DNA from 3 places in the Mesorhizobium sp. Arg314 genome. Region 3 is predicted to be linked to each of the others. Evidence: predicted binding sites of a transcription regulator. Region 3 holds the regulator's gene; each other region holds the start of a gene.

Region 1 (9,722 bases), on a different contig from region 3:
GCTCGTTCAGTTGTTCCTGATCTTCTACGGCCTGCCTTCGGTCGGCATCCTGCTCAATGCCTTTCCCGCGGCGCTGATCGGCTTCACGCTCAACATCGGCGCCTATACGTCGGAGATCATCCGCGCCGTCATCGGCTCGGTGCCGAAGGGCCAATGGGAGGCCTCCTATTCGATCGGCATGACCTGGAGCCAGGCGATGCGGCGCACGATCCTTCCGCAAGCCGGCCGCGTCGCGGTGCCGCCGCTTTCCAACACATTCATCTCGCTGGTCAAGGACACGTCGCTGGCGGCCGCGATCACGGTGCCCGAGATGTTCCAGGCCGCGCAGCGCATCGTCGCCACCACCTATGAGCCGCTGATCCTCTATGTCGAGGCGGCGGCGCTCTATCTGGCATTGAGCTCGGTGCTGTCGGCGCTGCAGGCGCGGCTGGAGGTGCGGCTCAACCGCTATGGCGGATTCCTGGAGGCCAACGCATGATCGGCCTCACCGCCATCGAAAAGCGCTTCGGCGACAATCTGGTGCTGAAGGGCGTCACCGTCAGCCTGGACGAAGGCAGCGTGACGGCGCTGGTCGGCCCATCGGGCGGGGGAAAAAGCACACTGCTGCGTTGCATCAACCTCTTGGAGATTCCGACTTCCGGCAGCTTGCGCATCGGCGACGAGACGATTGCGTTCCATCCGGGCGGCAAGGTGCCGGCCAAGGAAATCCAGCGCATACGCCTGCAGACCGGCATGGTGTTCCAGAATTTCCAGCTCTTCCCGCATCGCACGGCGATCGAGAATGTCATGGAAGGGCTGGTGACGGTGCTGAAATGGCCTGAGCCAAGGGCGCGCGAGCGGGCGATGGCGCTGCTCGAAAAGGTCGGCATGGCGCACAAGGCCGATGCCTGGCCGTCGACGCTGTCGGGCGGTCAGCAGCAGCGCGTGGCGATCGCCAGGGCGCTGGCGCCGTCGCCGCGCGTGCTGCTCTGCGACGAGCCGACCTCGGCGCTCGATCCGGAACTGGCGCAGGAAGTGGTCGACGTGCTTGGGCAGCTTGCCCGCGAGGGCACGACCATGGTGATGGCCACGCATGATCTGCGGCTCGCCTCCAAGATCGCGCAGGAGGTCGTCTTCCTCGATGCCGGCGCGATCGTCGAGAAAGGTCCGGCTTCGGTCGTGTTCGACAACCCCGAGCGCGAGCGTACCAAGCGCTTCATTGCGTCGCTGCGGCAGGAGGAGGCACAGAAGGAAGCCGGCAGCGGGGCGTAGAGTTGGCTACCAAAAACAAAAAACCCGGCGCGAAGCCGGGTTTTTCGTGCTGAAAAGCGAAAAAGCTCAGGCGGCTTCTTCCTGTTCGGACTCTTCGTTGTCGGCCTTGGCGCCGCGCTTCGGACCCTTGTTGAGGTTGACCTCGATGAGGCGCACCGCCTCGGTTTCCGACATGCGGTTCACCGCGGCGATCTCGCGGGCCATGCGGTCGAGCGCGGCTTCATACAACTGACGCTCGGAATAGGACTGCTCCGGCTGGTTGTCGGCGCGATAGAGGTCGCGCACCACTTCCGAGATGGAGATCAGGTCGCCGGAATTGATCTTGGCATCATATTCCTGCGCGCGGCGCGACCACATGGTGCGCTTGATGCGGGCGCGGCCCTGCACGACCTTCAGCGCGCGGTCGACATAGTCCTCTTCCGACAGCTTGCGCATGCCGATCGAGGTAGCCTTGGCGACCGGCACTTTCAGACGCATCTTGTCCTTCTGGAAATCGATGACGAACAGTTCCAGCTTGTGACCTGCAACTTCCTGCTCGTCGATCGCCACGATCTGGCCGACGCCATGCGCCGGGTAGACGATGAACTCGCCGGTCTTGAACCCGTGGCGGGCCGCGGTGGACTTCTTCTGCGGGGTGATCGTTGCCATTACGCCCTGAACTCCTTGGTTGTAGCGCCGGCATGGCGGCGCCGGCTGAACTCGTGTGACCGGCGATAGCCGATCATTAGCCGCACAACAGGCGAACCCACCGGAAAAAGCCGAGACCAGCAAAGCGCACGAATGCTGCTGCCTGTCCCAGATCGCTCTGGTTCGGGTTTGAGAAGCTCACCTTTCAGTGATTTGGGGCGTTAGCGCCATAAATCGACGTTGTGTCACCGGCATGTTTGGCTGATGTAACACAAAAAGTCGGAAGAATCAAGGTTTTGCTGCGTTCGCTGACGCCAAACGAGGCCGCTGCCTGTCAAGACAGTATTTGTATCGACCCCGTTACGCCGCGTCATGCCGGCGTTGGCAGCGCCCACATCAATCGCCTTCGCCGGGCTCCGCCGAGAAATATTTCTCGAACTTTCCGGTCTCGCCGTCGAAGGTCTTGGCGTCCGCCGGCGGCTCTTTCTTGGCGGTGATATTGGGCCATTTCTCGGCGTATTCGGAGTTGACCTGCAACCATTTGTCGAGGCCGCCCTCGGTGTCCGGCTTGATCGCGTCGGCCGGGCATTCGGGCTCGCACACGCCGCAGTCGATGCACTCGTCGGGATGGATGACGAGCATGTTCTCGCCCTCGTAGAAACAGTCGACCGGACAGACCTCTATGCAGTCCATGTATTTGCATTTGATGCAATTGTCGGTCACGACATAGGTCATTGCAGGCTCCGGAACGTCCCATTTTGTTGGGCTTTTTGGCTGAGGTAACGCCTTTGCCCGCCGCTTGCAAGGGCAGGGCTTGCTACCTAAGCCGGTGTGGCGGAATGGAGTTCCCACCTTGGAGCGGCTCAGCAATTCATAAAATCGCCGGCCTCCTCATCTTTACGCAATTCCGGACTGAAGGCTACGGCGAAGTCGCCGAACCTAACCGCTGCGCACTTTTCCTGGAATTGCACTGGCCGCGCCGGGATCCGGCTATGTCTCAGTCGTCGCCAAGCAGCCTGTCGGTCTGCCGGCGCTCGCGTTTGGTCGGGCGGCCGCTGCCGGCCTCGCGCAAGGCCGGAATGGCATCCGGGACAGCCTCGCCTTTGGGTGTCGGTGCCGGCGACATGTCCTCGTAAAGCAGGCGCGCCTCGTCGGCCGGGCCGCGCCGCGTGCCGCAATTCAGCACTTTCCAGACCAGGATACGGCCCTCGAGCGTGATGGTCAGCACGTCGCCGGGCTTCACCAAATCCGAGGCCTGCGCTGCTTTGTCGCGATTGATGCGGACGCGTCCAGCGACGACGACTTTTGCCGCCAGGGACCGCGACTTCAGCGCGCGCGAGAAGAACAGCCATTTGTCGATGCGTTGGCGGCCTTCTCCAACCATCGGGCTAGCTTTGTTGGAGCATGATCTTATTCGAAAACCGGTTCCCACTTTTCGGGATCATGCTCTAGCCTATTTCTTCAGCTGGTCGCGCAAGGCGGCGAGCTTGGCGAAGGGCGAATCCGGATCGAAGCGCTGCGGGCGTTCTTCGCGCGGCTTGCCCTGGAAGGCCGGCTTGCCGCCCGGAGCGTTGCCGTTGCCGTCCTGCCTGTTGCCCTTCCAGTCGGACCGGCCCTCGCGGCGGCCCCCCTCGTGGCGATCCGGGCGTTCACCTTGCGGCCTGCCCTCGCGCCGTTCACCGCCCTCGCGCCGGTCGCCCGTCTCCGGCCTCGGCTTGAACTTCGAGCGGTCGAAGCGCGGCTTGCCGGCGCCGTCGCGCTGCTCGCGGCGGCCTTCATTGGCCGGGCGATCGCCGGGCGGGCTGGTTGCGGCACCCGGCTGGCCGTCGCGTGAGGGCTGGCCACCGCGCGGGCGACTGTCACGACGGTTGTCGTGGCGGTGGCGCGGACGCTGATGGTCGAAACGCGCCTGGCGCCACAGGAGGACCGGTTTAGGTTCCTCCGGTTCGGCTGCGGACGCGTCGGCTTCACCCTCCCCCTCGTGGGGAGGGTCGGCGCGCAGCGCCGCGGCGGGGGGCGCGCCACCGGTATCGGTGTTCTGTGCATCGTCGGCGCCGTCACCCTCACCCGCCTCGCTTCGCGCCGCGACCCCCCCCGTCGAGGGGGAGATGGGCACTTCGGCGGGTTCGGCCGACTCAAGCACCGCAGTATCCTCTGCAGGGTGGGCTACTTCCGCGGCCTCGGCCGGAGCTTCGGCGGCGGTCTCTACAGCGGCAGCCGGCTCCGAACCCTCGACAGGTGCCACTGCGAACGCGTCCGTTGCCGCAGCTTCCGCCGCCTGCGCGGCGCGGGCTGCCTCTTCTGCCGCGAGCTTCGCTGCGGCCGCTTCGCGGGCAGCGTTGTCCTGCGCTTCGAGTTTCGCCTTCACTTCGGCGGCCGGCTTTGCCTCGGAGCGGTAGCCGAGGCCTTTCAGGATCTCTTCCATGTCGTCGGCGGTGGCGCCGAGGATCGACATCATCGGCGGCGTCACCATGAAGGCGTGGCCGTCATAGGCGCCGTCAGGGCGCTGGCCGAGGCCGGGCTTCCAGTTGGTCGCCGGGCGGATGAGGTCGGCAAGCCGCTCGAGGATATCGATGCGCACGGCGCGGCGGCCGAGATTGCGATAGCCGGCGAGCTTGTAGAAGGTCTTGTCGAAGGCCGGGTCGATGACCACCGAGGTGCGGCCGGAGGCCAGCGCGTGCACCACATCGCCGAAGCCCGGCTTGTCCTTGCCGTCGTTCTTCAACGCCCAGAGCAGCGTCACCAGGCCGGCCGGCGCCGGCTTGATGAGCGCCGGCACGAAGACATGGTAGGCGCCGAAGCGCACGCCGAGGCGGCGCAGTGCTGCGCGGCCTTCCTGGTCGAGCGACTTCATCTCCTCCGCGATGTCGCGGCGATTGATCAGGCCGAAATGCTCGACCAGCTGGAAGGCGATGCCGCGCGCGATGCCGGTGAGCTGGTCGGCATTCTTCAAATCGACCAGCGGCTTCAACAGTGACTCGATCTGGAAATTGACGAAACGCTCGGCGCGCGCCGCGACCTTGTCGCGGCCAGGGCCAGTCAGCTGCTCGTCGGCAAGCAGGACCAGACGCGGCTTCAGCGCCTCGTCGCCGGCCACCAGCGTGCCGATCGGCGCGCCGATCCAGCGCAAGACGCCGTCGGAGCCCAAAGCCAGATCGCCGTTGGCGCACGCGGCAAAACGTTCGGCGCGCGCCTCGAACTCGGCCGCAAGCGCCTTCTGGGCGGCGGTGCGCACCGCCTTGGCGTCCTCGCCGCCGGCGCTTTGGTCGGCGGTGAAGCGGAAACCCTGCAACTCGCCGACATGATGGCCTTCGACGAGGACGGTTCCGGTTGGGCTGATTTCGGCTTCAGGCATGGTATTTTCTCTAAGGCGCCGCATGAGGACGGAAGTCCTGCGGTCTACAAAGCGTTTCGTCAACCGCTCATGCAGCGCATCCGACAATCTGTCTTCGATTTCGCGCGTCTTTTCCTGCCAGTGTAGCTGATCGGCCAGCCAGCCAGGGCGATTGGAGACGAAAGTCCAGGTGCGGATCTGCGCGATCCGGTGCGAGAGCGTGTCGATATCGCCCTCCGTCGTGTCGGCGCGCCGCACCTGCTCGGCCATGTAATTCTCATCGACATGGCCATGGCGGGCAAGGTCCGTATAGATCGAGGCGATAAGGTCGGCATGCTGGGCCGGCGCGATCTTGCGGTAGTCCGGCAGGGCGCAGGCTTCCCAGAGCAGCGCGACGCGCTCCTTGCCGGAGGCGAGGGCGCGGATATCGCCGTCGCGCGACAGATGCTCCAGCGCCTGCGCGTCGACAGCCGGCAGCGCTCGGGTCAGCCCTTCGACCGGCGCATTGGTCTCGATCGAGCGCTTGAGCGCATCGAGGCTGGAAAAGTCGAAACCGGCGGTGCGCCACTGCAGCACCTTCACCGGGTCGAAGTCGTGCGCCTCGATCTTCCTGACCAGATCCTCGTCGAACGGATCGACCTGGCCGGTGACGCCGAATGTGCCGTCGCGCAGATGCCGGCCGGCGCGGCCGGCGATCTGGCCGAGCTCGGCCGCGGTCAGGTTGCGATACTGATAGCCATCGAACTTGCGGTTCTGGGCGAAGGCGACATGATCGAGGTCGAGGTTCAGCCCCATGCCGATGGCGTCGGTGGCGATGAGATAGTCGACGTCGCCGGACTGGAAAATCTCCACCTGCGCGTTGCGGGTGCGCGGCGAGAGCGCCCCGAGCACGACGGCGGCGCCGCCCTGCTGGCGGCGGATCAGTTCGGCGATGGCATAGACCTCGTCAGCCGAGAAGGCGACGATCGCCGTGCGCCGCGGCAGCCGGGTGAGCTTCTTCGAGCCGGCATAGGCGAGATGCGAAAGCCGCGGCCGCGTCACCACCGACACGCCCTTCAGCAGCTTCTGCAGAATGCCATGCATGGTGGCTGCGCCCAGAAGCAGCGTCTCCTGCCTGCCGCGCAGATGCAGGATGCGGTCGGTGAAGATGTGGCCGCGCTCGAGATCGCCGGCGAGCTGCACCTCGTCGATGGCGACGAAGGCGGCGTCGGTTTCGCGCGGCATCGCTTCGACGGTGCAGACCGAGTATTTCGCGCCGGCAGGCTGGATCTTCTCCTCGCCGGTGATCAGCGCCACCTTGTGGGCGCCCACCTTCTCGCAGACGCGGGCATAGACCTCACGGGCGAGCAGCCGCAGCGGCAGGCCGATGATGCCGGTCTCATGCGCGACCATGCGCTCGATGGCGAGATGGGTCTTGCCGGTGTTGGTGGGGCCTAGCACGGCCGTCACGTCGCGGCCCGAAAGGATCAGCGGCTGGGAGTGTTTCGGCTGGATATTCATCGGCTCGGAAATAAGTGTTTCTGCCGCTTTTGGTCGGGGGCGCGGCGGCGCCGCCGCGTGTGACAGCCGACACATAGGGATTTAGTACGCCAAGCGAAAGCGGAATGTTCCTTTGGGGACAAGCGAGGACAGCCGGGGACGGTCCAAATCGGCTGTTGTTAACGGCTGGAACGAGTCTGGAACGAATCAGCGACGAATCGCTGACTCGCTCTGATTCAGGTTTTGTTCACGGCTATATGTGGATTTTCTGACGATGAGTCTCACCAGATGCTGAATCGAGAAGTTGGCCCGATTCATGCTTGGTCCTCGATGGACCCGAGCCGTCGTTAACCTTTGCCGGTGAACAGTCGCGGTCGACTTGAGGGTGGTCCTCAAGATTATGAAATTGTTGATTTTTCTTAATCGCTTTTAACGAATTCGGTGATGTTTGCGCCGTCCGTCGTTAACTTTTCGGCCAAAGCCGGAACGAATCGGCGACGAATCAGCTTTCCGGGGATTTTCCCGGTTTGTTCACCCCTAGATGTGGTGTTACCCACAGCTTGCCCACCGAAAACTCACAGCTTGGGAAGCGGGTTGCGCACAGGCGCGGGCCCGGCCGTTAACTTTTGCGTGCCGAATTGAGGCAAGGTGTCACGCCGGCCTTTCCGGCGGGCGAGCAAGGCGGCCCGGATGTCAGGGCCGCCCAGGGCAAGATCCTTGAAAGTTGCAGACCTTTAGGGGGAGATCACGCTTCAAAATAAGATTTAGAGCGGGATGGCGATCCAAAGAAATGCCGTCCCGCTCTGAATGACAATCGGGTATCAGGCGAAGTACTGGCCGCCATTGGCTGACATGGTCGAGCCGGTGATGAAGCCGGCCTCGTCGGAAGCAAGGAAGACGACGCAGCGCGCGATCTCTTCCGGTTCGCCGAGCCGGCCGACCGGGATCTGCGGGATGATGCGTTCGTTGAGCACCTTCTCGTCGATCGCCTTGACCATTTCGGTCGCGATATAGCCGGGGCAGATGACGTTGACGGTGATGCCCGCGCGAGCCCCTTCTTGAGCAAGAGCCTTACTGAAGCCGATGTCGCCGGCCTTGGCGGCGGAGTAGTTGACCTGGCCGGCCTGGCCCTTCTGGCCGTTGATCGAGGAAATCGTGATGACGCGGCCGAACTTGCGGTCGCGCATGCCGCTCCACAGAGGATGCGTCATGTTGAAGACGCCGGAGAGGTTGGTGTCGATCACTTCCTTCCACTGCGCGGGCGTCATCTTGTGGAACATGGCGTCGCGGGTAATGCCGGCATTGTTGACCAGCACCCCGACCGGACCGAGATCGGCCTCGACCTGCCTGATGCCGGCGGCGCAGGCATCGTAGTCGGCGACGGACCATTTGTAGACCGGGATACCGGTCTCGGCCTTGAATTTCGCGGCCGCCTCGTCATTGCCGGCATAGTTCGCGGCGACCGAATAGCCGGCGTTCTTCAATGCGACCGATATCGCCGCGCCAATGCCGCGCGATCCACCTGTGACGATTGCTACTTTGGACATGTGCTCCTCCCTGTTGGTGGAGGAGCGAATAGGAGTAGCGAATAGCGAGTAGGGATCTATGTCCCGTCGCGCCGACGCCATTTTTCCCTATTCGCTACTCCCAGTTCGCTATTGGCTCAGTTCAGCGCTTCGACGCACAGGGCGATGCCCATGCCGCCGCCGATGCAAAGTGTGGCAAGGCCCCTCTTGGCGCCGCGGCGGCGCATCTCGAACACCAGCGTGTTGAAGACGCGGGCGCCGGAAGCGCCGATCGGATGGCCGATGGCGATGGCGCCGCCATTGACGTTGACGATCGAGGGATCCCAGCCCATGCCCTTGTTGACGGCGCAGGCCTGCGCGGCGAAGGCCTCGTTGGCCTCGACGAGGTCGAGATCCTTGACCGACCAGCCGGCCTTCTCCAGCGCCCGCTTCGAAGCGGGAATAGGTCCGGTGCCCATGATCGCCGGATCGACGCCGGCGGTCGCCCACGAAGCGATGCGCACCAGCGGAGCGATGCCGCGCCGGGCAGCCTCGGCCTCGGTCATCAGCAGCGCGCCGGCGGCGCCGTCATTGATGCCGGAAGCGTTGGCGGCGGTGACCGTACCGTCCTTGTCGAAAGCGGGCTTCAGCTTGGTCATGGCGTCAAGCGTCGCGCCATGACGGATGTATTCGTCCTGGTCGACGACGGTGTCGCCCTTCCTGCCTTTGATGGTGAAAGCGACGATCTCGTCCTTGAACTTGCCAGCCTTCTGCGCGGCTTCCGCCTTGTTCTGCGAAGCGAGCGCGAACTGGTCCTGGTCGTCGCGGGTGATCTGGAACTGGCGGGCGACGTTCTCGGCGGTGTTGCCCATGTGGTAGCCATTGAAGGCATCCCACAGGCCGTCCTTGATCATGGTGTCGATCATCTTGTAGTCGCCCATCTTGACGCCGGCGCGCAGATGCTCGGCATGCGGCGACATCGACATCGATTCCTGGCCGCCGGCGATGATCACCTTGGCGTCGCCGGTGGCGATCTGCTGCATGCCGAGCGCGATCGCGCGCAGGCCCGAGCCGCAAACCTGGTTGAGGCTCCAGGCGGTGGTCTCCTTCGGCAGGCCGGCATTGATCGAGGCCTGGCGCGCCGGGTTCTGGCCCTGCGCGGCGGTCAGCACCTGGCCGAGGATGACCTCGTCGACTTCCGCCGCCTCGACGCTCGCCCGCGCGAGCAATTCCTTGATCACCACGGCGCCGAGCTCATGCGCCGGCGTGGCGGCGAAACTGCCGTTGAAGGAGCCGACCGCGGTGCGGGCGGCGCCGGCGACGACGATTGAATTGGAAGCGGCCATTTTCTTCTCCAGACTTCGAGGGGTCGTATTTTAGGCTATCGTTGAAAACTTTTCTTGCCCGTTCAAGGGGCCAAGTCAAACCGGAAATGGGCATGGCCGCAATGCGCGGCAAGCAGCGCGCGCGCCGGTTGCGGTAACATGACGTTGACCGCGTGGCGGATTTTGCCATGGCCATGCAGC
Region 2 (9,722 bases), on a different contig from region 3:
AAGAGGCAAGCTGCTGACGACTGCCGCATATGCCCGAATACTCATTCCCGAGATATTGCCTGATTGTGATAAGGCCATCTACATGGATGCAGATACGCTGGTGGTGTCCGATCTCAGCGGCCTCTGGTCAGCGGACTTGGGCGACAATTTGGTCGCCGGCGTGATTGACGGCTTCGTCGAGCAGGAGGAACTCGATGACGTCGGAATGTCCCGGAATGAGTATATCAATTCCGGCGTTCTGACGATGAACCTCGCCGCCTGGCGCAGTGAAGGCATTACGGACAGGATCTTTGCAAAAGTTCGGGAAACCGACCATTCGCGATACCTCGACCAGACAGCCTTGAATACGGTGGTGCGCGGACGAGTTCTTTTCCTGGACAGGGAATGGAATTTCTTTTCAGACCGGTATGTGCAAATCGAACGGCGGCTTCCCAAGGTGATCCACTATGCGGGAGCGGCCAAGCCCTGGCGCTTCAAGCGCGTGCCTTTTGCGGATGTTTTCAATTTCTACAGAACCATGTCGGGGTTGAATATTCCTGCAGGAACAATGGTTTTGAAGTCCGCCCGTAGACGAAAGATGATCCTTGGCCTCATAGGGCTGCGAAGGAAGTACTGGTCGTCCGCCCTGGCAACTTACTACTATCGCCGTCGATTTACCAAGCCGCACCTACGAAGCTTGGATAAGATATTCTCGAAGGTTCCGTTGCCGCGGCAATGTTCGACTGCTGCGCCATAACGGGACGCGCAGTTGTCTACGTTCCCGGCAATGTTCTTGCCCAAGCGAAAATCTGTGGTTGTCCAGCCTGACTTCGCTCGCGGCTTGATCGCAAGACCGCCCGCGAGCCTGTATCCGGGGGCTTGAGACAAGATGGTGGCGCGGGTTCGCACGGCGGCTTTCCAGGGCATGGAGGCCGTGCCGGTCATCTTCCCCGCGAACGGCACGACGAGCCTTGCCGTCGATTCCGCGAGACCTTTAGAGAATGGCGCGTCAGCCAAGCGCTTGGAAAAAGCTCCGAGTTTCGTGTCGAGCGTGAGGATTGCGTTGGAGTTCCGCTAAGAGAAGCGCTTCGAGCGGCAGCCGATAGTGGATTGTGACCGGTTCCTGCGCCGGGCGGGCGCACAGCCCCTCGACGACTTCAGCCTCATGACGTCGATGGCACTTCCGAGCCGAAGTCATTGCCTTGATAACAAGCCTGTTCTCGTAATGTTCTTGCAGTAAACAAAAATCTGTGGTTGTCTTCGTTGACCCCTTCGCCGCCTGGTGGCAGGACCGGCAGGAGGGCAGGTATCCGGGGGCTTTGAAAAATGGTGGCGCGGGTTCGCACGGTCGCTTTCCAGGGCATCGAGGCAGTGCCGGTCGATGTCCAGGTGATGGTCGGACCGGGCAAGGTCGGCATGCAGATCGTCGGCCTGCCGGACAAGGCGGTGGCCGAAAGCCGCGAGCGCGTGCAGGCGGCGCTGCATGCGTCCGGCCTGTCGATGCCGTCGAAGAAGGTGACGGTGAACCTCGCGCCGGCGGATCTGCCCAAGGAAGGCAGCCATTACGACCTGCCGATCGCGCTCGGCCTGATGGCGGCCCTCGGCGCCATCCCTGGCGACATGCTGGCAGGCTATGTGGTACTGGGCGAATTGTCGCTCGACGGCACCATCGCCGGCGTGGCCGGCGCGCTGCCGGCGGCAATCGGCGCCAACGCCGAAGGCAAGGGCCTGATCTGTCCCTTCGCCTGCGGACCGGAGGCGGCCTGGGCGGGCAAGGATTTCGACATTTTGGCGCCACGCAGCCTGATCGCGATCGCCAACCACTTTCGCGGTACCCAGGTGCTGTCGCGGCCCGAAGCCGGCATCCAGCTCGCGGGGCGCGACCTGCCTGACCTCGCCGACATCAAGGGCCAGGAAAGCGCCAAGCGGGCGCTGGAAGTGGCGGCTGCCGGCGGGCACAACCTCTTGATGGTCGGGCCGCCGGGTTCGGGCAAATCGATGCTGGCGCAGCGCCTGCCCTCGGTCCTGCCGCCGCTGGCGCCGAAGGAGCTGCTCGAAGTGTCGATGATCGCTTCGGTGGCAGGCGAGCTTGGCGAAGGCAAGCTGACCGACCGGCGGCCGTTCCGCGCCCCGCATCATTCGGCCTCGATGGCGGCGATGGTGGGCGGCGGCATACGCGCGCGGCCGGGCGAGGTCTCGCTCGCCCATCATGGGGTTCTGTTCCTCGACGAGTTGCCGGAGTTCACGCCGCAGACGCTGGATGCGCTGCGCCAGCCGCTGGAGACCGGCGACTGCATGATCGCGCGCGCCAACCATCGCGTCACCTACCCGGCGCGCATCCAGCTGGTGGCGGCGATGAATCCGTGCCGCTGCGGCATGTCGGGAGAGCCCGGCTATCGCTGCCTGCGCGGCGACCGCTGCCGCACCGACTACCAGGCGCGCATTTCCGGCCCGCTGCTCGACCGCATCGACCTTCGGATCGAAGTGCCGGCGGTCTCGGCAAGCGACCTGATCCGGCCGGACAAGGCCGAGACAAGTGCTTCGGTAGCGCAGCGCGTGGCGCGGGCGCGCGCCATGCAGCGCGAACGGCTCGAAAAGCTGGGCGCCGGCACCACCACCAACGCCCATTGCCCGCCTTCGATCATCGAGGAGATCGCCAAGCCCGACACGGCCGGCCTGACGCTGCTCAAGGATGCCAGCGAAAAACTCGGCTTTTCGGCGCGGGCCTATCACCGCGTGCTCAAAGTGGCGCGCACGCTGGCCGACCTCGACGCCAGCGAGACGGTCGGCCGCATCCATCTCGCCGAGGCGATTTCTTACCGGATGAGTGCCGAGCGGATGGCGCAGGCGGCGTAATCACAAGGGATCGCAAGGGGCCCAGGTCCGCTTCTCCATCGGCTCCCGGGGCTTGCTTTTCCTCTTCAATCGGTCGTGGGGATCAGCTTCTGCAGCGTCGGCGCCAGGATCATGCCGAAGGTCAAAGCATCGCCATAGGCTCGCGCGGAAAGCATGGCCCCGTGCACGGTCGCCATGAAGGCCTCCGCCTCGACGGGCGGCGCAGCGGAGATTGTCAATGTGCCTTGCTCGGCGCCGCGCTCGATGACGCCGGTCAGCCACCCCGAGAGAAACCGAAAATACGCCCGGACCTCCACGGCAATTTCGGGCGGAAGAGCCGGAAGCTCGCTGGCGAGCAGGGCGCAGACGCAGAACGGCCTGCTCGCATCCTCAATGCACTGGGCCCAGAAGCCGGCGTAGGTTCGAAGCAACTCAGGCGGCTCAGGCACATTGCGCTCGAGTTCCGCCATGCCCGTGACGGCATGCTCGAGATAACGGCTGACCAGGGTTTGCACCAGGTCGACCTTGCTGGGGAAATGGTGGTGGATGCTGGCCTTGCGGATTCCGATCACCTCGGCGATGTCCGCGTAGCTGAAACCGTTGTAGCCGCCGGCGACGATGAAGGTTCGCGCGGCGGCCAGGATGTCATCGGCAGTGTTCGAGGGCTTGTTCATAGACATGCCTAACTTCCAGCGGAGGAAACCTCAACTCGCGACCTGTCGCGGCTTGCGAAGGATATCGCTCACGGAAAGCCACACAGCGGACACCAGGAAGTAGAAGGCGCCGAAAGCGGCATAGGGCGCAACGTTGGCGATGCCAATGGCCTCGGTGCCGCCGGCCATCTTTACGAAGAACAGGCCGGCCAGCGCCGACTGGGCGCCGCTCAGGATCATTGCCCATTGCGCACCGTTGGTTTTCCAGCGACGCACGGCGGTGAGAAGCTGAAAGGCGCCGGAGACAACGGCCCAGACGCCATAGACCGAGAGCACCGTATTCATGCTGCGGCCAAGCGCGATGGCGACCGCAATCGCCGTTACGATGCTGACGGCGAAGTTCAACATCTGCGACTTGTTGCGGCGGAGCCCGCCGCTACGCTGCGCGTCGACATAGTTGGCGAGCGCGTCCCACACGGGGTAGGTCACCAGCATGACGGCAGCGAGCGGTTGACTGCTTCTTGCGACGGTGAAAGCCAGGGCAACCCAGGCCGCTGACACCGCAAACCGCAGATAGTAATAGAATTTGAGCCAGGCATTCGACGACCGGGCACGGTCGATTTGTGCAGACATGACGATACCTTTCATCCAATTGTGCCTACCAACTAATAGGTAGATACAAAATCGTCAATGCCTTGCGGACCGATCAGCGATCACCTCGATATCTCGTTTATGTGATCGGCGCCGGCTCACCGTCCCGCCGGCGGTCGACGGCGCGGCCGGCCTGCTCGAGGAAGTTGCCTCGTCAAATATCTCCGGCGAGGAAGACCGCTAGAGCCACACCGATCTGTAGGATTCCACGCCAATATCGACGGTGCCCAGAAGATCGTGGCACTGGTCGCGAAGGAGCACCCGGCGCTGATCAAGACCGTCAACGACAATTTCACCACCGTCGACACGATCCTGGCGAAGTACAAAACGGCGGATGGGCCTACGACAAGCTGTCCGACGCCGACCGAAAGGCGCTAAACGGCCCGGTGACGGCCCTGGCAGTGGATTTGCCCAAGCTGCGGGGGACGCTGGGGCTGAACTGAGGTTTTTCAAAAGAGCCGAGATCGCTTGAGTATGCTGCGTTGGGGTGCTGTTTGCCAATTAGGCAGAGGCCGGCGCCGCCCCTCATCTGGCTGCCGCCATCTTCTCCCCGTGAACGGGGAGAAGGGACTTGTCGCCGCTCCTTTCGCCAATTGTCAGCGCGGCAGGAATGGCGGCGCGTTGCGGCCAGCCTCTTTCGCCCCGTTTACGGGGAGAAATGCCCGGCAGGGCAATGAGGGGCAACGCTGACGGATGAAAAATGATCGCGGCGACTGACGCCGCGCCCTTCGATCCTCTGCCGGTTCACCCTTTCGCCTTCAGCTCCAGCCGCCGCTTATGCAGCACCGGCTCCGTATAGCCATTGGGCTGGCTCGTCCCCTTGAACACAAGGTCGCAGGCGGCCTGGAAGGCGATGGAATGGTCGAAGTCCGGCGCCATCGGGCGGTAGAGCGGGTCGCCGACATTCTGGCGGTCGACGATCGCCGCCATGCGCTGCAGCGAATCCCGGACCTGGATTTCCGAGCAGACCTTGTGGCGCAGCCAGTTGGCGATGTGTTGCGAGGAGATGCGCAGCGTGGCGCGGTCCTCCATCAGGCCGACATCGTTGATATCGGGAACTTTCGAGCAGCCGACGCCCTGGTCGATCCAGCGCACGACATAGCCCAGAATGCCTTGCGAGTTATTATCGAGCTCACGTTGGATCTCGTCCGGCGTCCAGTTCGGCCGCACCGCCACCGGCACGGACAAAATATCGTCGAGCTTGGCCTTCGGCCGGCTCTTCAGCGCCGCCTGCACGGCATGCACGTCGACCTTGTGATAATGCGTGGCGTGCAGGATCGCGGCCGTCGGCGACGGCACCCAGGCGGTGTTGGCGCCGGCCCTGGGGTGCGCGATCTTCTCAACCAGCATCGCCGCCATCAGGTCCGGCATCGCCCACATGCCCTTGCCGATCTGGGCATGGCCGGCGAGCCCGCATTCCAGCCCCGTATCGACATTCCAGGCCTCATAGGCGGAAATCCAGGCGGCCTGCTTCATGTCGCCCTTGCGGATCATCGGGCCGGCTTCCATCGAGGTGTGGATCTCGTCGCCGGTGCGGTCGAGGAAGCCGGTGTTGATGAACACCACGCGCGCTCTTGCCGCGCGGATCGCTTCCTTGAGGTTGACGGTGGTGCGCCGCTCCTCGTCCATGATGCCCATCTTGATGGTGTTTTTCGCCATGCCGAGCAGCACTTCCACGCGATCGAAGATCTCGACGGCGAAGGCGACCTCGTCGGGCCCATGCATCTTGGGTTTCACGACATACATCGAGCCGGCACGGGAATTGGCGCGGCGGCCGCTGGCGCCGACATCGTGCAGCGCGATCAGCGCGGTGATGGCCGCATCCATGATGCCTTCCGGCACTTCGTGGCCGTCGCGATCGGTTATCGCCGGATTGGTCATCAGGTGGCCGACGTTTCTGACCAGCATCAGCGAACGTCCAGGCAGCAGCAGCTGGCCGCCATTGGGAGCCGTGTAGCGGCGGTCCGGGTTGAGCTTGCGGACAAAGGTCTTGCCGCCCTTGGTGATCTCTTCGGAAAGATCGCCCTTCATCAGGCCGAGCCAGTTGCGGTAGACGACGACCTTGTCCTCGGCGTCGACAGCGGCGACCGAATCCTCGCAGTCCTGGATGGTGGTCAAAGCCGATTCCAGGATGACGTCGGCAATGCCGGCCGGATCGGTCTTGCCGATCTGGTTGGCGCGGTCGATGACGATCTCGATATGCAGGCCGTTCTTGACCAAGAGCACGGCTTCGGGATTCTCGGCATCGCCGCGATAGCCGGCGAACTGCTTTGGGTCGGCAAGCGTGGTGGCGCCGGCGCCTTCACCCAGTTTCAGCGCGCCGTTCGCGACGGACAACCCGTTGACGCCGGCCCATTTGCCAGTGGTCAGCGGCACCGATTGGTCGAGGAAATCCCTGGCCCAGGCAATCACCTTGGCGCCGCGCGCGGGATTAAAGCCCTTGCCCTTCTCGGCGCCGCCGGTCTCGGGAATGGCGTCGGTGCCGTAGAGCGCGTCGTAGAGCGAGCCCCAGCGCGCATTGGCGGCGTTGAGCGCATAGCGCGCGTTCATCACCGGAACGACGAGCTGCGGCCCGGCGACGACGGCGATCTCAGGGTCGACATGCTCGGTGCCGACGCTGAAGGCCGGCCCTTCCGGCACCAGATAGCCGATCTCCTTCAGGAAATTCTTGTAGCCTTCCATGTCGATCGGTGCGCCGTTCTGGCGGTACCAGCCATCGAGCTTTTCCTGCATGGCGTCGCGTTTGGCCAGCAGCGCGCGGTTCTTCGGCGCGAGATCGTGGACGATCGCCGAAAAGCCTGTCCAGAATTTCTCCGGGTCGACGCCGGTGCCGACTGCTGCCTCCTCGGCCACGAAGTCATGGAGCTCCCGGGCAATCCGCAACCCGGCGATCTCGATGCGATCGGTCATCAGCACGTCTCCAGATAGGTGGCCGAGGGAAGTCGGCCGTGTTTGCTGGCTCGGGGGCCTTTGGCATGTTTGGGGTTGCGGGGTCAATTCGGCTTAGGGTGTAGGGCGGCGCCGCCTTTCCTTCTCCCCTTGTGGGAGAAGGTGTCGCCGAAGGCGACGGATGAGGGGTGTTCCAGGGAAAACCAGCGTCTCACTCCGCTGGAATACCCCTCATCCGTCTCGGCGCTATCGCGCCGATCCACCTTCTCCCACAAGGGGAGAAGGAAAAAAGTCGCCTCACACCGCAATCCTTGGCCGCCCCGAAGCCACCGCCACCACATGCGCCTCGATGAACATGCGCTGGCCTTCGATGGTCGAGACCTTGAACTCGGTGGCAAGTTCGATCTCGGCATTGTCGGTGCCGGCGTTTTTGGCGCGTTCGGCAACGATCGCCTGCACATCGGCTTCGGCCGCCGCAATCGCCTTCTCCTCCTCGGTGAAGTCGCGCACCGTCTGGCCGGAGGCGAGGCGGAAGAGGCCTTCCCTGGGCTGGCTGACGCGGGCTTCGGCCGAGACGCGCACCTGGCCGACCACCGCGCCGAGCGCGTTGGCGACGTCGGTATCCTCCGGCACGATGCAGCCATTGCCGACGAGCGGCGGCAGGCCTGCATAATGCAGCGGCGCGGAGGCGCCGAGGCCGATGACCGGGCGGTCGAGCGCGACGGTGAAGCGGGCGATGCCGGGATGGGCATCGACCGCGCGCTGCACCAGCGCATGCGCGACGGTCGCGGCACCGTCCAGCCCGTCCTCGGCGAAAGCGGTCTCCAGGATGTATTCGGCCGACCAGCGGGTCAGCGTGACAAGCACGCGCTCGGCCAGCGCTTCCGGCGTCGCGGCGATCGCCTGGCCGCGACCGTCGCGGCGGCGGGCGAAAAGCTCGGCGCCGATGCGGGCGGTGGCTGGATCCCAGTTCGACTGCTTGCCCAGCACATGGGCGGCGTCGGACGGCGTGAAGCCCGATATGTGCACGAGCCCTCGCGCCACGAGCCGGTTCAGCGTGGCGTTCTGCGCGTTGGAAGCAAGCAGCCTGTCGAGCGCCAGCGGGGTGGCGCCGATCGTCTCGTAGAGTTTCGCTTCCGGCCCGGTGAGGCCGGCGGCGAGCCGGTCCGGCACGCCGGTGCGCACGGCGAAACGGCCATCCATGCGGCCGGGATTGGGCGCGCGCAGCTGCCGTTCCAGTTCCGACGTCACCGCCTCGCCATGCGCCAGGCCGGCCAGCGCAAGCGGCACCAGACGGCGCGGTCCGAGCAGGATTTTCGGGTCGAGCGCGCCGTCTTCCAGCGTGACTTCGGAATCGCCGCCGAGGCCGAAGGTGCGCATGGCGACCGCCTCGACCATGGTGCGGAAGCCGCCGACGGTGGCGCCTTCGGGATCGAGACGCGGCCGGCCACCATCCAGCACGGCGACATCCGTGGTGGTGCCGCCGATATCCGAGACCAAGGCGTCGTCCAGCCCGGTCATATGGCGGGCGCCGACGAGGCTGGCGGCGGGGCCGGAGAGAATGGTTTCGATCGGCCGCTGGCGGGCAAAGGCCGCCGACACCAGCGCGCCGTCGCCACGCACCACCATCAGGGGCGCGGCGATGCCGCGCTTGGCGAGGAAGCCTTCGGTCGCCGCGACCAGCCGGTCGATCATCGAGATCAGGCGGGCGTTGAGCAAAGTGGTGAGCGCGCGGCGCGGGCCGCCGAGCTTCGCCGAAAGCTCATGGCTGGCGGTGACCGGCAGGCCGGTCTTGTCGCGGATCAGGTCGCGCGCTGCTAGCTCATGCGCCGGGTTGCGGGTGGCGAAATAGGCGCAGACGGCGAAGCCCGACACCGAACGCCCAAGCTCCGGCAGTGCCGCCTCGAGACCGGAAAGATCGAGTTTTGCCGCATTGCCGTGCACGTCATGACCGCCGGGGCAGAACACCACCGGGTCGGTGCCTAAAGCCGTCTTCAGCCCGTCGCGGGCAAGATCGGCCTCGGAAAAGCCGATCATGACCAGCGCCACGCGCCCGCCCTGGCCCTCGACCAGCGCGTTGGTGGCTAAAGTGGTGGACATCGAGACCAGCTTTATCGCGGCCGGGTCGGTGCCGGATTTCTCCAGCACCGCATCGACCGCGCCGGCAATGCCGACGGCGAGATCGTGGCGCGTGGTCAGCGACTTGGCCTTGGCCAGCACCTTGCCTTTGGTTGGCTGATTCAGGGGCCCACCCTCTTCCGACCACAGCACGGCATCGGTGTAGGTGCCGCCGGTGTCGATGCCGAGGAAGAGAGGTTTTGGCTTGGCGGTCATTTGGGGCGGCAGTCCGGGACAAGAGGATCGGGTGCCTGCCCCTTAGCCGATACGGCGTTGCGGATAAAGAAGGGAGGGATGGGCCAAGGGACGGAGAGCTGGAGCGGCTTCGAAGATTTGCTGAGAAGTTGGCGCCAAGCCACCCCCCTCTGTCCCGCCGGCCTCTCTAATCATCAACGCAGGAGATCGGCTCCGCCGCCGGCGCCTCCTACTTCGCCGTGACAGTGCCCTTCATCGAGACGTGGATGGCGCAATGGAAGGGGTGCGCGCCGGCGGCTGCGATCTTGACCTTGGCGCTCTTGCCCGTGGCAAGCTGGCCGGTATCGAAGGATCCGTCATCCGCGGTGGCAGTGTGCGTCATCGGGTCGGCATTGGTGAAGG
Region 3 (9,722 bases):
GGCGCCGAGGACGCCGAACGCGGCCAGATCGTGGAGGCGCATGTCGTGCTGGTGCCGGGCGCGGCGGCGGATGCGGCGACCGTCAAGCGCCTCCAGGACCACGTCAAGGCGACGATCGCACCTTACAAATACCCGCGGTCGGTCAAGTTCATCGCGGCCTTGCCCAAGACCCAGACCGGCAAGATCCAGCGCTTTCGCCTGCGCGCAGAAAAGACCCATTGAGCGGGCGATCCCGTTTCAGGTGACGGCCTCCTTGACGGCATAGCGTGCATCCTGCCAGGCGCCGGTGCGCAGGATGTCTTCCAGCACGTCGACGGCATCCCAGACATCCCGGTAGCCGACATAAAGCGGCGTGAACCCGAAACGAACGGTCGACGGCGCGCGGAAATCGCCGATCACGCCGCGCTCGATCAAGGCGCGCATCACCTGATAGCCATGCGGATGGGCGAACGAAACCTGGCTGCCGCGCTCGGCGCCGTTGCGCGGGCTTTCCAGCTCAAGACCGAAGGCGCCACATCTGACTTCGACAAGCCGGATGAACAGGTCCGTCAGCGCGATGCTTTTGCCGCGCACAGCCGTCATGTCGACTTCGTCCCAGAGATCCAGCGCTCCTTTCAGCGCCCGCATCGACAGCACCGGCTGCGTTCCGCACAGGAACCGCCGGATGCCCGTGCCGGCGGCATAGCCCTGCTCGAACGCGAACGGCCGGGCATGACCCCACCAGCCGCTGAGCGGCTGGCGAATGTCGCCATGGTGGCGGTTCGCGGCATAGATGAAGGCCGGCGCGCCCGGCCCGCCATTGAGATATTTGTAGGTGCAGCCGATGGCGAAATCGGCATTCGAGCCGTCGAGATCCACCGGCAGGGCGCCGGCCGTGTGGCACAGGTCCCAGACGATCAGCGCACCGGCGTCGTGGGCCTTGCGCGTCAGGGCCGCCATGTCGCGCAGTCGGCCGGACCTGTAGTTGACGTGGTTGACCAGGATGACCGCGACGCGATCGTCGACCAGCTCTTCGATCGCCGGGGCATCGACACCTTCGAGCCGCAGCACCGTGCCCGGCCGCGTCGAGGCCACCCCTTCCGCCATGTAGAGGTCGGTCGGAAAGCTGTCGCCTTCGGCAACGATCACCGAGCGCTCGGGCCGCGTTGCAAGTGCCGCGTGCAGGACCTTGTAGATGTTGATCGAGGTCGTGTCGCACACCACGCTCTGGCCCGGCGCGGCGCCGATCAGACGCCCGAGCCGGTCGCCCAGCCCGACAGGCATGTCGAACCAGCGGGCTGTGTTCCAGGCACGGATGAGATCCTGCGCCCATTCCTGCTTCGCGGCCGTCTCGACCTCGTTGAAGACGTTGACCGAAGCAGCGCCCAGCGAATTGCCGTCAAGGTATATGACGCCTTCCGGCAAGACGAAGCGACCGCGCATGGCGCGCAGCGGATCAGCGGCATCCATTGCCTCGATCTCGGCCAGATCAGGAATTCCCCTCATTGTGCTACCGCCTCCATTTCGACCCGGCGCCGCTCGCACTACATCGTCAGGCGGCCAAGCGGTTGTCTCACCACCGTCGGCGGCAGGGCAAGAACCTTTCGTCCTATGTTAGCTGGTCCATAGACGGCGAAAACTGTGAACCGGAAAACCGCCGAGGTTGGCATTTTGGGTTCGTTTCGTTCACGGTGCAGCACGCGCACCGAGGAGTCGGCGCGATCTCACCCGGCACTTTCGTGATGATGCCACCTCACGTTTCAGCTTAAGGACGAGCCGCAAAATCGAGCGGAATCAATGTCGCCGCCCGGCTAGCGGCGGCCAGGGCACCATCGGATGCAACATTGTTTCGGCGGCCTTAACAAATTCATTAAACTTTAAACGGTTGCGGAACACAACTGGAACAGATAGTGTTTGTTCTGGGTTTGTTTTTCTGATTCTGGTTTCAGAACCCGTGGGGGCCGCCAATGCTGACGCGCAAACAACATGAACTCCTGATGTTCATCCATGAACGCCTGAAGGAGAGCGGGATTCCTCCATCCTTCGACGAGATGAAGGAGGCGCTCGATCTTGCCTCGAAGTCCGGTATCCATCGGCTGATCACGGCGCTGGTAGAACGCGGCTTCATTCGCCGGCTGCCGAACCGGGCGCGCGCGCTGGAAGTCTTGCGGCTGCCCGACTCGATCGCGCCTGGCCTGAATGCCGCGAAGAAGTTTTCGCCAAGCGTCATCCAGGGCGGCCAGGGCAATCTCAGCCGCCAGGTCAAGCCGGCGACGTCCTCGCGAGCGCCGACGCCAAGCAATGATGACGACGCCGTTTCGGCGGTATCCATTCCGGTGATGGGCCGCATTGCCGCCGGTGTGCCGATCGACGCCATCCAGCACCAGACGCATTCGATCACGGTGCCGCCGGACATGATCACGGGCGGCGAGCACTATGCGCTGGAAGTCAAGGGCGACTCGATGATCGAGGCCGGCATCTTCGACGGCGACACCGTCATCATCCGCAATGCCAACACGGCAAGCCCGGGCGAGATCGTGGTGGCGCTGGTCGACGATGAGGAAGCGACGCTCAAGCGCTTCCGCCGCAAGGGCGCCTCGATCGCGCTCGAAGCCGCCAACCCGGCCTACGAGACCCGCATCTTTGGGCCGGACCGGGTCAAGGTCCAGGGCAAGCTGGTCGGCCTTATCCGCCGCTACTGAGCAATTTTCAGGAAAAGTGCGCAGCGGTTTTCCGTTCGGAATTGCGTTACGATCTACTGAGACGGTTGCGGGGGCTTGGCACCCATCCTCTCAGGCTTTTTATAAGGCGGCAGGCCCCTCGCCTCGCGAGCGTATTTCCGCTGCTCGTGCCAGGGCCGGTATGGCTTTTCGACCGCGTAGCGAATAGCGGGCCGCGCGGTGGCCGCTTGCCGATCGAAGAACACGGCGGCGCTGCCGTCGCGCGCCAGCTGGCGCTTGGTGACGACAAGCACGCGCGGATCGCGGCAGGGATTGTAGGCCGTGGCGTCGTTGATGACGATAAGGTCGGCAAAGCCGCAGGACGGCCGTGCGCTGTCGCGGTTTTCGGCGAGCGCGACGATCGCGCCGGAGGGATGCCGGCCGATGCAGAGGTCGCCGGTGCAGTAGAAGGGCGAGCCAGGCGGCAGGTCGACGGGATCGGCGATGTCGAGAGCGTCCTTGGCGAATGTCTCCGGCGGCACGATTTCCTCGGCTTTCAGCGCCCGTTTCCAATTGTCGGTGGTGAATTCGTTGGAACGGGCGCGGTTGATGGCAAGCTCGCCGCCGCCGATCGGCATTGCCACCAGATGCGCGTCTTCGGAGATGAGCACATCCGGCGTGCGGACATGCGGAATGGCCAGCAGGGCGGCGAGCGCGAAGGGGACGGCGACAAGCCTTAGCCAGGTGGTGGCCATGGTCGCTATGACCAGCGCGATCGTCGCCAGCAGCACCGACTGGATCGAGATCAACCCGACTGCGTCGACCGGCGAGCGCTCGGAAATCCATGCCGAAATGGCGATCATCGCCGTCAGGCCCTTGCCCATCACATAGAGAAAAGGACCGTCGAAGCCGAAGGGCATGGCCAGCGCGCTCAACACGGCGAACGGCATGACGATCAGCGAGACGATCGGCATGACGGCCAGATTGGCCAGCAGGCTGAGCGGCGACACCCGCTGGAAGTGCCAGATCGCGAACAGCAATGTTGCGCTGCCCGCGATGAGCGACGTCATCGCGGCGCCACCCACTCCAACCGCCAGTTTTCGCGATACGAAGCCGAGGAACGAGCGTTTTGCCGGCGGCGCGGTCGCTTTACCGGCGCGATAATCGGCAAAGCCGGCGTAAGCGCCGACCAGGGCGGCGGTGGCGGCAAAGGACATCTGGAAGCTTGGGCCCACCACTTCGTGCGGCGAGACCAGGATGACGGCGATGGCCGAGATCGCCAGGTTGCGCATCGTCAGCGCCGCGCGGTCGAAGAGCACGGCGACAAGCATGACGGCCAGCATGATGAAGCTTCGCTCGGCCGCCACCACGATGCCGGAGATCACGAGGTAGGCGGCGATCGAGACCAGCGCGATGCCCGCGGCATATTTCTTCACCGGTCGGCGCGACGAGAAGTCCGGAAACAGCGCGAAGGCGCTGCGCAGCAGGACCATGATCGTGCCGGCGACCAGCGCCATGTGCAGGCCGGAGATCGAGATGATGTGGTAGATGCCGGTCCGTCGCATCGACTCGTTGATTGGCTCCGGAATCCCGGCGCGCACGCCGACGATCAGGGCCGCTGCAATCTCGCCTTCGGGACCACCGATGCTGCTCCTGATGTGATCGGCAATCCCCTCCCGCGCGTTTTCTATGGCCGATGCAATGCGTGCGCCGAATGGTGCCCCCATTGGCGCAGTCGGAGCCGGCGCAATCGGCTTTGGGTCGCCCAGGAAAAAGCCGCTGCCGCCGATGCCGGCAAAATAGCTGTCGAAGGAAAAGTCGTAGCTGTCCGGCCGAACCGGGCCCGTCGGCGGTAGCAGCTTGGCATAGCCGGTCAGCATCGACCCGGCCGTCATGTCGGGCGGGATCCTGCGCGCCGAAAGCCTGACGCGGTCCGGTGCGTAACGCAGTGTCGGATGCTCCGTGGACATGAGATCGATGGTCAGCCGCACGCGGCCATTGGCCATTGCTTCGGCGGTGACGAGGCGGCCGGTCAGCCGCGTCTGGATTTCGGACCCCAGCATCGGCGTCGCCATCCGCCAGGTCTCGACCTTGGCCGCAAGAAAGCCGAGCGCGCAGAAAAGGCTCGCCATGAAGACAAGGTGCGTTCTCTGCCAGGAACGCGAGACCGCCGCGCAGACGGCCATCAGAGCCACCGCCGCAAGCGGCCTGTAGAGGTCGGGCTCGGTGCCTAGCGAGAAGTAATAGATGACGCCGGCCGCAAGGAAGACCGGCACCAGCAGGAAGCCGACGCCGCGATCGAGCTCGGTCGCGGCGGCGACGGAAATGCTCCGGCGCAGCGCAGGAAGCGAAACGCGGCCAAGCTGTTTGCGGATCCGGCTGACGGTGCCTGCCGGCGAGGCTGGCTGCAGCGCACCGTCACCGGGTGGCAAAAGCTCGGCTGGTGGACGGAATTCCGGAAGCGAAACCGGCGCTTCTTCAGCGGGCGTGGCATGGGTAAACATCAGGCGTTCGCTGACGCCAGCAGTCGTTCCCTCGCCCTCCTCCGCGCCCCGGCCATGTCCAGCCATCGGGTCTGCCCCTTGCGCCCCAGACCGCCTATGCTACATGAACGCCGGTCGTGTGGAAGTCCGCGCGAAACATGCATTTTTTCAGTGCTTCTTCGAGAGTTCCATGTCCGACAAGGTCGTCACCCGTTTTGCTCCCTCGCCCACCGGCTACCTGCATATAGGCGGGGCGCGCACGGCGCTGTTCAACTGGCTCTATGCCAGGCACACCGGCGGCACGATGCTGCTGCGCATCGAGGACACCGATCGCGAGCGTTCCACCGAGGCCGCCACGGCTGCCATTCTCGACGGACTGACCTGGCTAGGCCTCTCCTGGAACGGCGAAGCCGTTTCGCAGTTCGAGCGCGCCCCGCGCCATCGCGAGGTGGCGGAGCAGCTCGTGCGCATCGGCAAGGCCTATTACAGCTACGAGACCCCGGCCGAGCTCGAGGCGATGCGCGAGGCGGCCCGTGCCAAAGGCCTGCCGCCGCGCTACAACGGCCAGTGGCGCGACCGTGACCCCTCCGAGGCGCCGGCAGGCGTCAAGGGCGCGATCCGCATCAAGGCGCCGACCGAGGGCGAGACGGTCGTGCAGGACCGCGTGCAGGGCGAGGTGCGCTTCCCCAACAAGGATCTCGACGACTTCATCATCCTGCGTTCGGACGGCAACCCGACCTACATGCATGCCGTCGTCGTCGACGACCACGACATGGGCGTCACCCACATCATCCGTGGCGACGACCATCTGACCAACGCCGCGCGCCAGACGGTGATCTATAACGCCATGGGCTGGGACGTGCCGTCGATGTCGCACATCCCGCTGATCCATGGCGCCGACGGCGCCAAGCTGTCGAAGCGGCACGGCGCGCTCGGCGTCGAGGCCTATCGCGCCATGGGCTATCTGCCGGAGGCCCTGCTCAACTATCTGGCCAGGCTCGGCTGGAGCCATGGCGACGACGAGGTGATGTCGATCAAGGACATGATCGCCTGGTTCGACATCGGCGACGTCAACAAGGGCGCGGCCCGCTTCGACTTCGCCAAGCTGGAGGCGCTGAACGGCGTCCATATGCGCAAGATGGACGACAAGGCGCTGTTCGATATCTTCGTCGGTACTCTGCCCTATCTCGATGGCGGTCCGGCGCTCGCGGCAAAGCTCGAAGACAAGCGCAAGGCGCAACTGCTTGCCGCCATGCCGGGCCTCAAGGAGCGGGCCAAGACCCTTGTGGAATTGGTCGACGGCGCGGCGTTCCTGTTCGCCGAGCGGCCGTTGCCGCTGGACGAGAAGGCGTCGGGCCTGCTCACCGCGGATGCGCGCGCGATTTTGCGCGGTGCCCATGGCGCATTGTCTTCTGTCCAGGGCGAGTGGAGCGCCGCTTCGGCGGAGGCTTCGATCCGCGAGTTTGCGCAGGCCGCCGGCCATAAGCTCGGCGCCGTGGCCCAACCGCTCAGGGCCGCGCTGACCGGCCGCAGCACCTCGCCCGGCGTGTTCGACGTACTTGCCGTGCTGGGCCGTCAGGAAAGCCTGGCGCGCATTGGAGATCAAATCGATTAGGAGCGAACTGGCCCAAGAAGATTGGCATTGAAAGGTGTGTTTCGCAGTGCAACATTAGGCCTTGGCCCAATCTGGCACGCACCTCCTAAAATGCGGTGGCGAGTTCGCGCATTCCGGTGACTTCGACGTGTCGTTTGCAGGAATTGCCTTGCCGGCATGAGGCTACAAAAGGAGTTTGAGAATGAGCGAAGCTGCGACAAAACTGGAAACGGGCAGCAAAACGCGCGAGTCGACCGCCAGGCTCGAACTCGCCGGCAAGACGCACGAATTGAAGGTGCGAAGCGGGACGGTCGGGCCGGACGTCATCGACATCGGCTCGCTCTACAGCACCACCGGCGCCTTCACTTATGATCCGGGCTTCACCTCAACTGCAAGCTGCGAGTCGGGGATCACCTTCATCGACGGCGATGCCGGCATCCTGCTGCATCGTGGCTTCCCGATCGATCAGCTCGCCGAGCATGGCGACTTCCTCGAGGTCTGCTATCTCCTGCTCTACGGCGAGTTGCCGACCAAGGCCCAGAAGGACGACTTCGATTATCGCGTGACCCGTCATACGATGGTGCATGAGCAGATGTCGCGCTTCTTCACCGGCTTCCGCCGCGATGCGCACCCGATGGCCGTCATGTGCGGCGTGGTCGGCGCGCTGTCGGCCTTCTACCACGACTCGACCGACATCTCGGACCCCTACCAGCGCATGGTCGCGTCGATGCGCCTGATCGCCAAGATGCCGACGATCGCGGCGATGGCCTATAAGTACCATATCGGCCAGCCCTTCATTTACCCGAAGAACGATCTCGGCTTCGCGGCCAACTTCCTGCACATGTGCTTTGCCGTGCCGTGCGAGGAATACAAGATCAATCCGGTGCTGGCGCGCGCCATGGACCGCATCTTCATCCTGCATGCCGATCACGAGCAGAACGCCTCGACCTCGACCGTTCGCCTTGCCGGCTCTTCCGGCGCCAATCCATTTGCCTGCATCGCCGCCGGCATCGCCTGCCTGTGGGGCCCGGCGCATGGCGGCGCCAACGAAGCGGCCCTCAACATGCTGGGCGAGATCGGCCATGTCGATCACATTCCCGAGTTCATCGCCCGCGCCAAGGACAAGAACGATCCGTTCCGCCTGATGGGCTTCGGCCACCGCGTCTACAAGAACTACGATCCGCGCGCCAAGATCATGCAGAAGACCGCGCATGAGGTGCTGGGCGAGCTCGGCATCAAGGACGATCCGTTGCTCGACATCGCCATGGAGCTGGAGAAGATCGCGCTGACCGACGAGTATTTCATCGAAAAGAAGCTTTACCCGAACGTCGACTTCTATTCCGGCATCACGCTGAAGGCGCTGGGCTTTCCCACCACCATGTTCACCGTGCTCTTCGCGGTCGCGCGCACCGTCGGCTGGATCGCCCAGTGGAAGGAAATGATCGAGGATCCGCACCAGAAGATCGGCCGCCCGCGCCAGCTCTACACCGGCGCCACGGAACGCGACTACGTGCCGATTGCGAAAAGGTAAGTGAGTAGCGAATAGGGAGTAGTGAGTAGTAGCGGCGCTGAACAGTGAATGCAGCGCACTGACTACTGACTACTGACTACTGACTACCCACTACTCCCCTCCTGATGCATCCCATCACCACTTCCGCGGCGATCTCGCCCGAGGGCCGCTCGGTCGCCATGCGCCGGGCGATCTCGGCAAAGCCGGCCTTCTGCCAGGCGCGCATGCCGGTGTCGGCGAACAGGGCTTCCAGCTGCCGGGCAAGGTTTTCCGGCCGGACATACTGGTCGTAGAATTCCGGAACCAGCGCGCGGTCGGAAATCAGGTTGGGCAGGAGCGCCGACCATGTCGTCACCAGATGCTGCAGAAGCTGGCGCGCGATCGGGTCGAGCTTGTAACAGGAAACCATCGGAACGCCGGCGAGCGCCAGCTCGAGCGACACCGTTCCGGAAGCGATCAATGCCGCATCGGCCTTGCCGAAGGCCTGCCATTTGCGCTCCGGCTCGGTGATGATTTCCGGCTTGTCGTCCCAGCTCGCGACCGATGCCTTCACCAGCTCGGCGACATGCGGCACCGTCGGCAAGAGCAGGCGCAGGCGATGGCCGCGCTGGCGCAGGACCGACATCGCCTTGCCGAAGGGTTCTGTCAGCCGGCGGACTTCGCCGCGGCGCGAGCCGGGCAGCACCAGCACCGTCTTGACCCGGTCGTCGGTGAGGTCGCGTGGCTGGCCCTGCGCCTTGGCGGCGCCAAGCACGCCCGGATCCTGCGTCAAGCGGTGGCCGACATAAGTGCCGGGCGGTCCGCCAAGACGAGCGAGCGCCTTCACCTCGAACGGCAGGATGCAGAGAATGTGATCGACATAGGGCTTCATCGCGACCGCCCTGCCCGGCCGCCACGCCCATACGCTTGGGCAGACATAGTGGACGATCGGAATGGTCGGTGCCGCGGCGCGGACCTTCTTTGCGACGCGCAGCGAAAAGTCCGGACTGTCGATGGTGACCAGGCAATCGGGCCGCTCGGCTGCGATCGTCGCCGCCGTCTGGCTGATGCGGCGCATCAGCCGCGGCAGGTCGCGCAGCACCGCGCTGAAGCCCATCAGTGCGATCTCGCTGCCGTCGAAGAGCGGCGCCAGCCCCAACTGCTGCAGGTGCCTGCCGCCGATGCCGACGAGTTGAACCTTGCGGCCGGTCGTGCGCTCGATCGAACGCACGATATCGGCGCCGAGCAGATCGCCGGATTCCTCGCCGGCGACGACCGCGAGCTTGAGCGGCTTGTCAGCGACCATCAGCCGGCTCCCCATTGGCCAGCTCAGTTGCGGGCAGACCGACGATGAACAGGCCGAGCGCGTTCGCGCGGGCAAGCGTGGCCGGGCCTTCGAGAATGAGCGAACGGCCGGCCTCGACGGCTATGCCGGCAAGGCCGGCCGCATGCGCAGACTCGATCGTCTGCGGGCCGATGGTGGGCAAATCGGCGCGCAATTCCTGGCCCGGCTTGGC

The links. The regulator LexA, encoded in region 3, represses DNA repair genes until DNA is damaged. The targets are predictions, from matches to a motif close to TGTTCNNNNTGTGTTCNG.
Region 1: ACWGS9_RS18565 (helicase-related protein) is a predicted target of LexA. The motif match lies at 6,879-6,896, and genes of this name have one in related genera.
Region 2: ACWGS9_RS06510 (YifB family Mg chelatase-like AAA ATPase) is a predicted target of LexA. The motif match lies at 1,195-1,212, and genes of this name have one in related genera.

The regions. Positions count from the first base shown of each region.
Region 1 is NZ_JBSKBP010000016.1:13,388-23,109, reverse strand. It holds gene ACWGS9_RS18590 (amino acid ABC transporter permease) at 1-478, shown strand, start outside; gene ACWGS9_RS18585 (amino acid ABC transporter ATP-binding protein) at 475-1,251, shown strand; gene ACWGS9_RS18580 (CarD family transcriptional regulator) at 1,318-1,899, opposite strand; gene fdxA (ferredoxin FdxA) at 2,275-2,613, opposite strand; gene ACWGS9_RS18570 (RNA-binding S4 domain-containing protein) at 2,876-3,262, opposite strand; gene ACWGS9_RS18565 (helicase-related protein) at 3,332-6,712, opposite strand; gene phbB (acetoacetyl-CoA reductase) at 7,513-8,238, opposite strand; gene ACWGS9_RS18555 (acetyl-CoA C-acetyltransferase) at 8,355-9,542, opposite strand.
Region 2 is NZ_JBSKBP010000004.1:173,304-183,025, forward strand. It holds gene ACWGS9_RS06505 (glycosyltransferase family 8 protein) at 1-736, shown strand, start outside; gene ACWGS9_RS06510 (YifB family Mg chelatase-like AAA ATPase) at 1,306-2,835, shown strand; gene ACWGS9_RS06515 (TetR/AcrR family transcriptional regulator) at 2,901-3,488, opposite strand; gene ACWGS9_RS06520 (DUF308 domain-containing protein) at 3,519-4,100, opposite strand; gene ACWGS9_RS06525 (hypothetical protein) at 4,356-4,496, shown strand; gene ACWGS9_RS06530 (malate synthase G) at 4,863-7,028, opposite strand; gene ACWGS9_RS06535 (hydantoinase/oxoprolinase N-terminal domain-containing protein) at 7,305-9,341, opposite strand; gene ACWGS9_RS06540 (cupredoxin domain-containing protein) at 9,550-9,722, opposite strand, start outside.
Region 3 is NZ_JBSKBP010000002.1:285,582-295,303, reverse strand. It holds gene ACWGS9_RS03540 (AMP-binding protein) at 1-222, shown strand, start outside; gene kynU (kynureninase) at 238-1,485, opposite strand; gene lexA (transcriptional repressor LexA) at 1,947-2,681, shown strand; gene ACWGS9_RS03525 (ComEC/Rec2 family competence protein) at 2,735-5,209, opposite strand; gene gltX (glutamate--tRNA ligase) at 5,313-6,737, shown strand; gene gltA (citrate synthase) at 6,919-8,247, shown strand; gene lpxB (lipid-A-disaccharide synthase) at 8,324-9,511, opposite strand; gene ACWGS9_RS03505 (LpxI family protein) at 9,501-9,722, opposite strand, start outside.